4 regions of the Limnospira fusiformis SAG 85.79 genome follow, and region 4 is predicted to be linked to each of the others. Evidence: riboswitches for the same ligand, from Rfam matches in the RefSeq annotation. Region 4 holds a riboswitch; each other region holds the start of a gene.
What was found. A riboswitch is a leader RNA that binds a small molecule or an ion and turns the genes downstream of it on or off. The one in region 4 is predicted to bind cobalamin.
Positions count from the first base shown of each region.

Region 1 (2,201 bases), 1.5 Mb from region 4:
AGAGGCAAAAATACTATGGTTCGTGGACAAATTATGGAAGAAGGTGGACGCGCAAATGTTTACGCGATCGAACCCCAAGTATATGTAGAGGAATCGCAACAATTCGGTTTCAACAAATACGCAGAGAAACTCAACGGACGACTAGCTATGATCGGGTTTATATCCGCCCTAGCCTTAGAAGCATTAACCGGACATGGTGTAATTGGCTGGTTAACTAGCCTGTAAAACCCAGATTTTGTCAACCTATAATTCAGTAGCATTTCGGAGACTTGTATGAAAACAGATTTTAACTTTCCTAACAAATACTTAATCGGACCTGTAATCTTTCGACCGGACTTTAACAGTACCTCAGAAGTAATTACAGCTAACCAAGCCTGGTCTTTATTCTTCACAGGTGGTCAGGAAGACAAAGCCCTTGGTTATAATGCAGAATACGGCAGGTTTTTTACAAATTTACTGATGGCGATCGCCGTTAGTGGCGCTATTGGGGCTTTGATTTTCACTAACTTAGTCTAAGTCATCAAATTTACCTATCTCTCCCTATTCACTAATAACAAACCGTCCCTGTTTAGAAATAAGCAGGGACTTTTTTGGTTTTTCCCCGAATTCGCCCAACCTGTGATAAGATATTCCCGATATCGGTTCTAAGGGAAATCAGCCTTTAGAGGAAAGGGGGAAAGTCCGGTGTAAGTCCGGCGCTGTCCCGCGACTGTGATGGGACTCTGTTAGTCTCTCAGTCAGAATGCCCGCCGATAAGTAACCTATTGTTGATTCATCTGCGAGGTATGGATGATGGTTGATTTAGTATTTTCACAATCTAAATATCATAGCGATCGCCCATCTAAACTCTAGGAAAATCTCAACATTTATAGATAGCAAATCGCTATAATTTCGGAGGAGTCAAAAAACCGTGCATAAAATTCCTGTAACCATTATCACCGGATTTTTAGGGGCTGGAAAAACCACCCTGATCCGCCATTTACTGCAAAATAACCAAGGTCGTCGGATCGCGGTATTAGTCAATGAATTTGGCGAAGTAGGTATTGATGGCGAAATCCTCAAATCTTGCCAAGTTTGTGACGAAGAAGAAACGGAAACTAATATCATCGAATTAGCGAATGGTTGTCTGTGTTGCACCGTCCAGGAAGAGTTTTTGCCGACTATGCAAGAACTACTTAAACGCCAAGATGCGATTGATTCGATATTAATAGAAACCTCTGGTTTGGCTTTACCAAAGCCACTGGTTCAAGCCTTCCGATGGCCGGAAATTCGCACGAAAGCGACGGTAGATGGTGTGATTACGGTAGTTGATAGTGAAGCCCTAGCCAATGGTCAACTGGTGGGAGATTTAGAGGCTTTAGAAAAGCAGCGTCAAGCGGATGAAACTTTGGAACATGAAACACCAATCGAGGAGTTATTTGAAGACCAGTTAGCTTGTGCTGATTTGGTACTTTTGACGAAAGGCGATCGCATTGATGAAGAGTCTCAGCAGCGGGTTCAACAATGGCTAAAACAGGAGTTAACCCCAGGAGTGCAGACGGTTTCCTGTCAGCAAGGTAAAATTTCGGCTGACATATTATTAGGCTTTAATGCAGCGGTAGAAGACCATCTGGACAGTCGCCCTAGTCACCATGACCAGGAAGAAGAACACGAACACGATGATGATATCAATGCTGTGCATTTAGTCTTAGATCCAGTTAAGGACTCCGCCAGTTTAGTTAATCAATTAAAAGCGATCGCCCAGCAGTGGGAAATCTACCGCATCAAAGGTTTTATAGCCGTAGCAAATAAACCCATGCGGATGGTAGTTCAAGGAGTCGGAAACCGATTTGATACCTTCTTCGATCGCCCCTGGAAAGCCGACGAACCTCGCCAAACTCAACTGGTGTTTATTGGTCGTAGTCTTAATCAAGAACAAATAGCCACTTCTTTGCAGTCAGAAACCATGGCGTTAAACAGGTAGAAATCTTATCAATTTTGGTGATTTTAATAATGCGATCGTCCTTATTTAAACAGTAGTAAAATTCACAGCGTCGCCAAAATAGCCCCAATACAACCACACTTTACGCTACTTTCCGTCTCGTCTCCATCCCACCTTCTCCTCCTAATACCATATTGCGTCCCCCAGGTATTCCCCATCTAGTTCACTCTCTAAGTCATGATAGGTTTACCTTTGGATACCCACATTTGATCAATGGTTC
Region 1 covers NZ_CP051185.1:1,761,172-1,763,372, forward strand. Annotated here, with positions in the region: gene HFV01_RS08290 (CAB/ELIP/HLIP family chlorophyll-binding protein) at 16-225, shown strand; gene HFV01_RS08295 (hypothetical protein) at 274-516, shown strand; cobalamin riboswitch at 623-768, shown strand; gene cobW (cobalamin biosynthesis protein CobW) at 911-1,963, shown strand.
Region 1: another riboswitch for cobalamin. It lies ahead of cobW (cobalamin biosynthesis protein CobW); the one in region 4 lies ahead of cobG (precorrin-3B synthase).

Region 2 (2,201 bases), 3.2 Mb from region 4:
CATGAGTGAGCACCTGTTTTACTCACAGAGCCATCGAAACCAGTCAAATCCCCATATTGCCAATCGGTCTTTGTGGGCAACGACAACCATGCGGACATCTCCTGACAAATGATGTCCCAGTAAGGCCAGCATTTTCTTTCCCTTGAAGTTGAGCCCGCCTCCGATTTCTGAGACGACTTCTGCTTCGGGGTAGAGGTTGGACAGTGCGGCCACCTGTCGGTTGAGGTCGGACTGCTGGGCGCGGCTACTAACTCTGGCATAGATAACGACTTTGCGTTTGTCACTGCCTGATTTGGCAGTATATCACTCAACGTTGTATCGTCGTTGCCCAGCGGGGGTTCTGATGGTGTCGATTGAGCCATTGTCGTCCCATCTGCGGAGTGTTCTTTCATGGACTCGAAGGATTTGGGCCGCTTCCTTGGGTTTGACATATCTGGCAATAGGTTTATCCTCAACCCTTCTCGCTTATTATACCGTATTGCCCTAAAATATTAACCGAATTTGTGATTAAATCATGCTCTCGTGCCGTGGCTCTCCCATGGACTTTGGGCGGCTTGGCCGCTTGGTGAAACCCTAAGCCCTAGAAACCGGGTTGCTGACATCTATCGTTGTTCCCCCAGTTTACAGTAACTTTGCCATGATTTCGTCAAATCTCCGCTTTGTGTGTTATCATGCTTAAATATTGTCGGTTCTGATGGGGAGCAGCCATCAGACGTAAGGGGGAAAGTCCGGCGTAAATCCGGCGCTGTCCCGCAGCTGTGAGGAGAGACACAACTCTCTAAGTCAGAATGCCCGCCGAACTGTCTCCTCTGGAGATGCACCAAACTGTTATTTTTCGTCTGCGAGGTACGGATGATGGTTCGTTTAGCTTTTTCACAATTAATATTGCCTTCATTTTTTAGGACGACTCCCCTGGCGTTGCATGGGTAGCGCCCTGATTTGAAATTGCCATTTTGAGAAAACTAGCCTTATGTAGACATTGACTGGCAGATGGTCACTCATGCTAACGGTGATTTGAATCAGTCTGGTCTGAGTATTGCTTAACTCAATTGGGCAGATATTCTGCTGCTTTGAATTGTTCACTCCGCTGGTTTGTCGCGGGGATGGACTAGATTTCTATGACTATTTTCAGCGTTAGGACGCGACAATTTATGACCTTGGAAACATACACTCAAACCCGTCTGGAAACCGCGACTATCGGCTATCCTCGTATTGGTAAAAGTCGCGAGTTAAAAAAGGCATTAGAAGCCTTTTGGCGGGGTAAATCGGACGCAGAAACCCTCATCCAGACTCGGAATGAAGTTGAGTTCAAAAACTGGGAAACTCAACGACAAGCAGGCATCGATCGCATTGGTATTGGCGACATGAGCCTCTACGATCACGTTTTAGACTGGAGCATCCGCTTAGGCATCATTCCCGAACGGTTTGCATCCTTTAGCGGACTCGACCGTTATTTTGCCATGGCGCGGGGTAAGGATGGCATTGCCGCCCTGGAAATGACCAAATGGTTCGACACCAACTATCACTACCTCGTCCCAGAAATTCCCGAAACATTACAGCCAGCCGACTTTAGCGATTTCCTGCAAACCGTGCATCGCGCTCAAACCTTATTAGGCGATCGCGCTGTTCCCATTGTTTTGGGTCCGGTGACTTTGCTGCGGCTGAGTCGTTTGGAGATGAATCAAGACCAAGCGGGAAAACAACTAGGCGATCGCTATCTCCTGCTTCTCCAGGAACTCCAAAAAATGGGTGTCGCTGAAGTCCAAATCCATGAACCTGCTTTAGTCTTCGGAGATGCTGCCAACTTTAAACAACTCTATCAATCAACTTATCAATCTCTCAGCCAAGTCGGCTTACCCATTCACCTGGTCACCTACTTTGATGACTTGGGAGACAATTACCCCTGGGTGATGGAATTACCCGTCGCTGGCATTAGTTTAGACTTCACCCGTGGGCGTAACCTAGAGTTACTGCAACAGTATGGTTTCCCCGACGATAAAGAGTTGGGGGCGGGAATTGTCGATGCCCGCAATGTATGGAAAATTCGCCCGGACTCCGTTTTGTCAACCCTGGAAGCCATTTCCCGTGTCACCCCTAACCTGCGGATTCAGCCGTCTGCTTCCCTGCAATTTGTGCCATACGATGCCCAGCGAGAAACCAAACTCCCCGAACCCTTGCGGTCCGTTTTGAGCTTTGCTGAA
Region 2 covers NZ_CP051185.1:65,415-67,615, reverse strand. Annotated here, with positions in the region: partial or broken gene HFV01_RS00340 (IS607 family transposase) at 1-441, opposite strand, end outside; cobalamin riboswitch at 670-814, shown strand; gene metE (5-methyltetrahydropteroyltriglutamate--homocysteine S-methyltransferase) at 1,152-2,201, shown strand, end outside.
Region 2: another riboswitch for cobalamin. It lies ahead of metE (5-methyltetrahydropteroyltriglutamate--homocysteine S-methyltransferase); the one in region 4 lies ahead of cobG (precorrin-3B synthase).

Region 3 (2,201 bases), 410 kb from region 4:
CTTAATTGCCAACTCTCAAAAAAGCGATCGCATCTTTACCTATGGTCGAGTTGTGAATACCTGCAATTTTGAAAATCCCACCACAGAACCCTATAAAATCACCGATTTTTCTGCCGCTTATTTTGCCACCGGAAATGTGGCGATCGCCCGCCATTGGCTAATCGAAGCCGGATTATTTGACCCTAAATTTCAGCTTTATGGTTGGGAAGACCTGGAACTAGGAGTTAGGCTAAAAAAATTAGGCTTAAAATTAATCAAATGCCCCGCCGCCGTCGGATATCATTGGCATCCCCCCTTTAACTTAGACCAAATACCCGCCCTAATTGAAAAAGAAAAACAAAGAGGCAGAATGGGGGTAGTTTTCTATCAAAAACATCCTACCTGGTCAGTCAAAATGATGATTCAAATGACCATTTTGCATCGGATACTCTGGGGCATTTTATCCCTAAGAGGTCAACTCAATGAAAGGACCATGGCGCATTTTTTACAGTGGTTAATTAATCGTGGTCAGCCTCAATTAGCCTTAGAAATTTCTCGGATTTTTTTAAATTGGTATAACGTCCAAGCCGTCCAACAATATTGGGCCAGGCGAGAGCAAACTTAATTAAATATTTGCCAGCTTGGTTCACTGTTGACCTACACATGATACAATAGCGCCAACTATAGGTTCTAGTGGGGAACAGCCACTAGGAGTAATGGGGAAAGTTCGGTGTAAATCCGGCGCTGTCCCGCAACTGTAATCAGATTTCCGGCTAATTTGTCCACCCCATCTGTGAGTCAGGATGCCCGCCTATAGTTATTTCTCACTCACAAATCTGCGAGGTACAGATGAGCAAAAATCATCGAATGATACACCTAATCGCCATGATTGGGTTAACATTTTATTTGGTAATAGGTGCAGCCACTCCAGCTCAAGCAATGCACATTATGGAAGGTTTTTTACCTATTACCTGGTCAATTTTTTGGTGGGTGTTAATCATCCCTTTCTGGGTTATTGGTTTTCAAAAACTCACCAAAATTACCCGAAACAACCCCGAACTAAAGCTATTAATTGCCCTAGCAGGAGCCTTTACGTTTGTCCTGTCAGCTCTAAAAATCCCCTCAGTTACAGGGAGTTGTTCTCACCCCACCGGAACCGGATTAGGAGTGGTTTTATTCGGACCGTCAGTGATGACAGTTTTAGGCAGTTTAGTCCTACTTTTCCAAGCCGTATTACTCGCTCACGGCGGTTTAACTACCTTGGGAGCTAATGTATTTTCTATGGCGATTGTCGGCCCTTGGGTTGCCTATGGCATTTATCAACTATTCTGCCAATTTAACCAACAAAAGTTAGGTATTTTCTTCGCAGCAGCCTTGGGAAGTTTAGCCACTTATTTAATTACCTCCATACAGTTAGCCGTAGCTTTTCCGGCTGCTTCTGGGGGGGTTATGGCTTCCTTTATCAAATTTGCGGGGATTTTTGCAGTCACTCAAATTCCCCTATCAATTAGTGAGGGACTATTAACGCTGGTAGTTTGGAATTGGTTAGAGTCCTACGCCTCAGAAGAACTGCAAACCTTGAAAATTGGGAAAGCTAATAGCTAAGTAAAATCATGACACCAACTTCTGATAAACCTGTAAAAAATGGCAATTTGTGGATGATTTTAGCTGTCGTTATTTTATCGGTAACGCCGCTAATTTTTATCCGAGGAGATTATGAGGGAGCCGATGAACAAGCCGAAAATCTCATCGGCGAAATTCAACCCAATTATCAACCCTGGTTTGAACCTATCTTAGAAGTTCCCAGTGGCGAAATTGAGAGCCTGTTATTTGTTTCTCAAGCTGCTATTGGTGCGGGTATCGTCGGCTATGTGATTGGCTTATATAAAGGCCGTAAACAAGGCAAAAATCGCTCATCCTAAATGTACCATCAAATTGATGCGATCGCCTATACCAATCGGTTAAGGTATTTACCCTCAGAACATAAGTTAGCCTTTGCCGCCATCCTGTTTTGTCTCAGTTTGGCGGCTCCCCCCCTCCTGCAAATATTGATCACCATTTGGGTGACAATTTGGGTCGTGATTTACGCTAAAATTCCCCTAGGAATTTATCTGAAATTGCAAGCCATCCCCTTCAGTTTTTGGTTAACTAGCATTCCCGCCTTACTATTGGGGGTGGTTAATTCAGCTAATATTGAATTAATTAAAACTGATATTATCTGG
Region 3 covers NZ_CP051185.1:2,817,251-2,819,451, reverse strand. Annotated here, with positions in the region: gene HFV01_RS13330 (glycosyltransferase family 2 protein) at 1-604, shown strand, start outside; cobalamin riboswitch at 648-808, shown strand; gene HFV01_RS13325 (energy-coupling factor ABC transporter permease) at 829-1,584, shown strand; gene HFV01_RS13320 (energy-coupling factor ABC transporter substrate-binding protein) at 1,593-1,901, shown strand; gene cbiQ (cobalt ECF transporter T component CbiQ) at 1,902-2,201, shown strand, end outside.
Region 3: another riboswitch for cobalamin. It lies ahead of HFV01_RS13325 (energy-coupling factor ABC transporter permease); the one in region 4 lies ahead of cobG (precorrin-3B synthase).

Region 4 (2,201 bases):
CTAAATTTAATCGCTGGTGGAGATATTCTGCTAATTGGGAAGCGTGAGTTTGAGTGTGGGTAAGTGATGCGGCACAGCCAGGCTTACCACCACAAGCAGCGATCGCCACTTGATTTGACTCAATTTCCGCGAAGCCTAATAAAGATAGTTTCGGCAATAATTGGCTGATTTGTTGATGGGGAATATCTGGCATTATAATTGTTTGCCAAGGGGTTAATCTTAACTCGGCATTACCAAAGGTTTCTGAAAGTTCTACTAATCCTAACCATTGTTGTGCATTAATTTGTCCTAGGTGTAATGATATCCCAATATAACACAATTCGGCGTTTTTTTGGGGATAAATTCCTAAATGATGATAGGGTTGGCTGGGGGTAGGTTCAGCGGACAATATCGGCAAGGGCTGGGTTAGTTGGCTGTTGACTTGCTGGATATATGTATCTAATCCTAGATGGTCAATTAGCTGTTTCATCCGAGGCTTTTTCCCGGTATCTAAGGGGTTGTTTCGGACATACTCCCCATAGACATTAATAAGGGTAGCGACTACAGATAAACATTGTTCTGGCGTGATGACAAGTTGGGTATTATATAGCTTTTTATCTCCGGCGATCGCCAACTGAAAATTAATGCTATTATTCCCATCATCTACCGAGATCGCATTAAGCTGAATCTCATTATATCGATGTTCCCAAGCCACCGGAGAACGGATACCAATTCCCACAGTCCCCCCCCCATCAACTCCGATGCTAAACTTAGGACTAAGTTCGCCAATTAACGGGTGATTTTGAATCAGATTATCCAGGGCTTTAATCAGGGGACTAGTATCAATTAACTCCTGGCTATCAATTCCCGCCGTCGGACTACCCATAATATTGCGTAGGTGGTCTATGTGGGGATTTTGAGCAGCTAAATTTAATTTTTGCAGCATCTCAAAAACGGCGCTAGTTGGTGGTTTTTGCACTCCCCGAATTTGTAAATTAGCGCGATTAGTTACTTGTAGCGTCCCTCCCCACTCCGTTAATAAATAACCCAATAATTTACCCTGTTTACTATTAATTAATCCGCCCGGAGTCCGAATGCGGATTAAAAAACCATCCTGGGCGTGGGTTCCATAAAATAGACCCGGACAAACATTTGCTTTAACTAACCAATTCATGGTGATTTGTTTCTCCATGCGACGCAGAGAATGAGCCGCAAAATTAGCTGATTTTGACAACTCATCAATAACTTGTAGTTGGCATTCTGACTCAGAAAATTGTATTACAGTTGCGGCACAGTGTCGGAATCTCACCGAACTTTCCCAACTACAAGCCCAAATACTATATCATGAATACTGGTATTTTAACTATAAATCATGGTCAGCAGGGATTTTTCCCACAAATGGTTATCAATTGTAGGAATTGGGGAAGATGGGTTAGAAGGGTTAAGCGCCACGGCGCGATCGCTTTTATCTATGGCTTCAGTAGTTGTCGGTGGTCAACGTCATTTAGCAATGTTACCCCCGGAGGATAAACGAGAAAAACTCCTCTGGACTTCTCCTCTGGATGAGTCGATCGCAGAAATTATCCGCCGCCGTGGTCAACCCGTCTGTGTTTTAGCTAGTGGCGATCCGATGTGGTATGGTATTGGCGTTACCCTTACCCGTCGCCTACCCCTTGAGGAAATTACTATAATTCCTTCTCCCTCTACATTTAGCCTAATTTGTAGTCGTTTGGGTTGGTCTGTAACCGATGTAGAAACCCTGAGTTTATGTGGTCGTCCCCTGGCTTTATTAAATCGGGTAATTTATGGGGGTGCGCATCTGTTAATTTTAAGTGCTAATCGTCGCACTCCCGCCGCCGTGGCTGAACTCCTAACACATCAAGGATTTGGTGATAGTTTAATCGTGGTGTTGGAACATTTGGGAGGCAAAAAAGAGAGACAAATTTCGGGTATCGCTTCCTCTTGGGATGTTGACGAAGTGGCTGATTTAAATGCGATCGCCGTAGAGTGTATTAGTTCTAATCCCGTTAACTTTTCCCCTAGTTTCCCGGGACTTCCTGACAGCGCCTACCACCACGACGGACAGTTAACTAAACAGGAGGTCCGAGCGATTACTCTCAGTCGATTATCTCCCCTACCGGGACAACTTTTATGGGATGTCGGTGCAGGTTGTGGGTCCATTGGTATTGAGTGGATGAGAAGCGATCGCCGTTGTCAAAGTA
Region 4 covers NZ_CP051185.1:3,229,212-3,231,412, forward strand. Annotated here, with positions in the region: gene cobG (precorrin-3B synthase) at 1-1,213, opposite strand, end outside; adenosylcobalamin-variant (AdoCbl-variant) riboswitch at 1,225-1,308, opposite strand; gene cbiE (precorrin-6y C5,15-methyltransferase (decarboxylating) subunit CbiE) at 1,352-2,201, shown strand, end outside.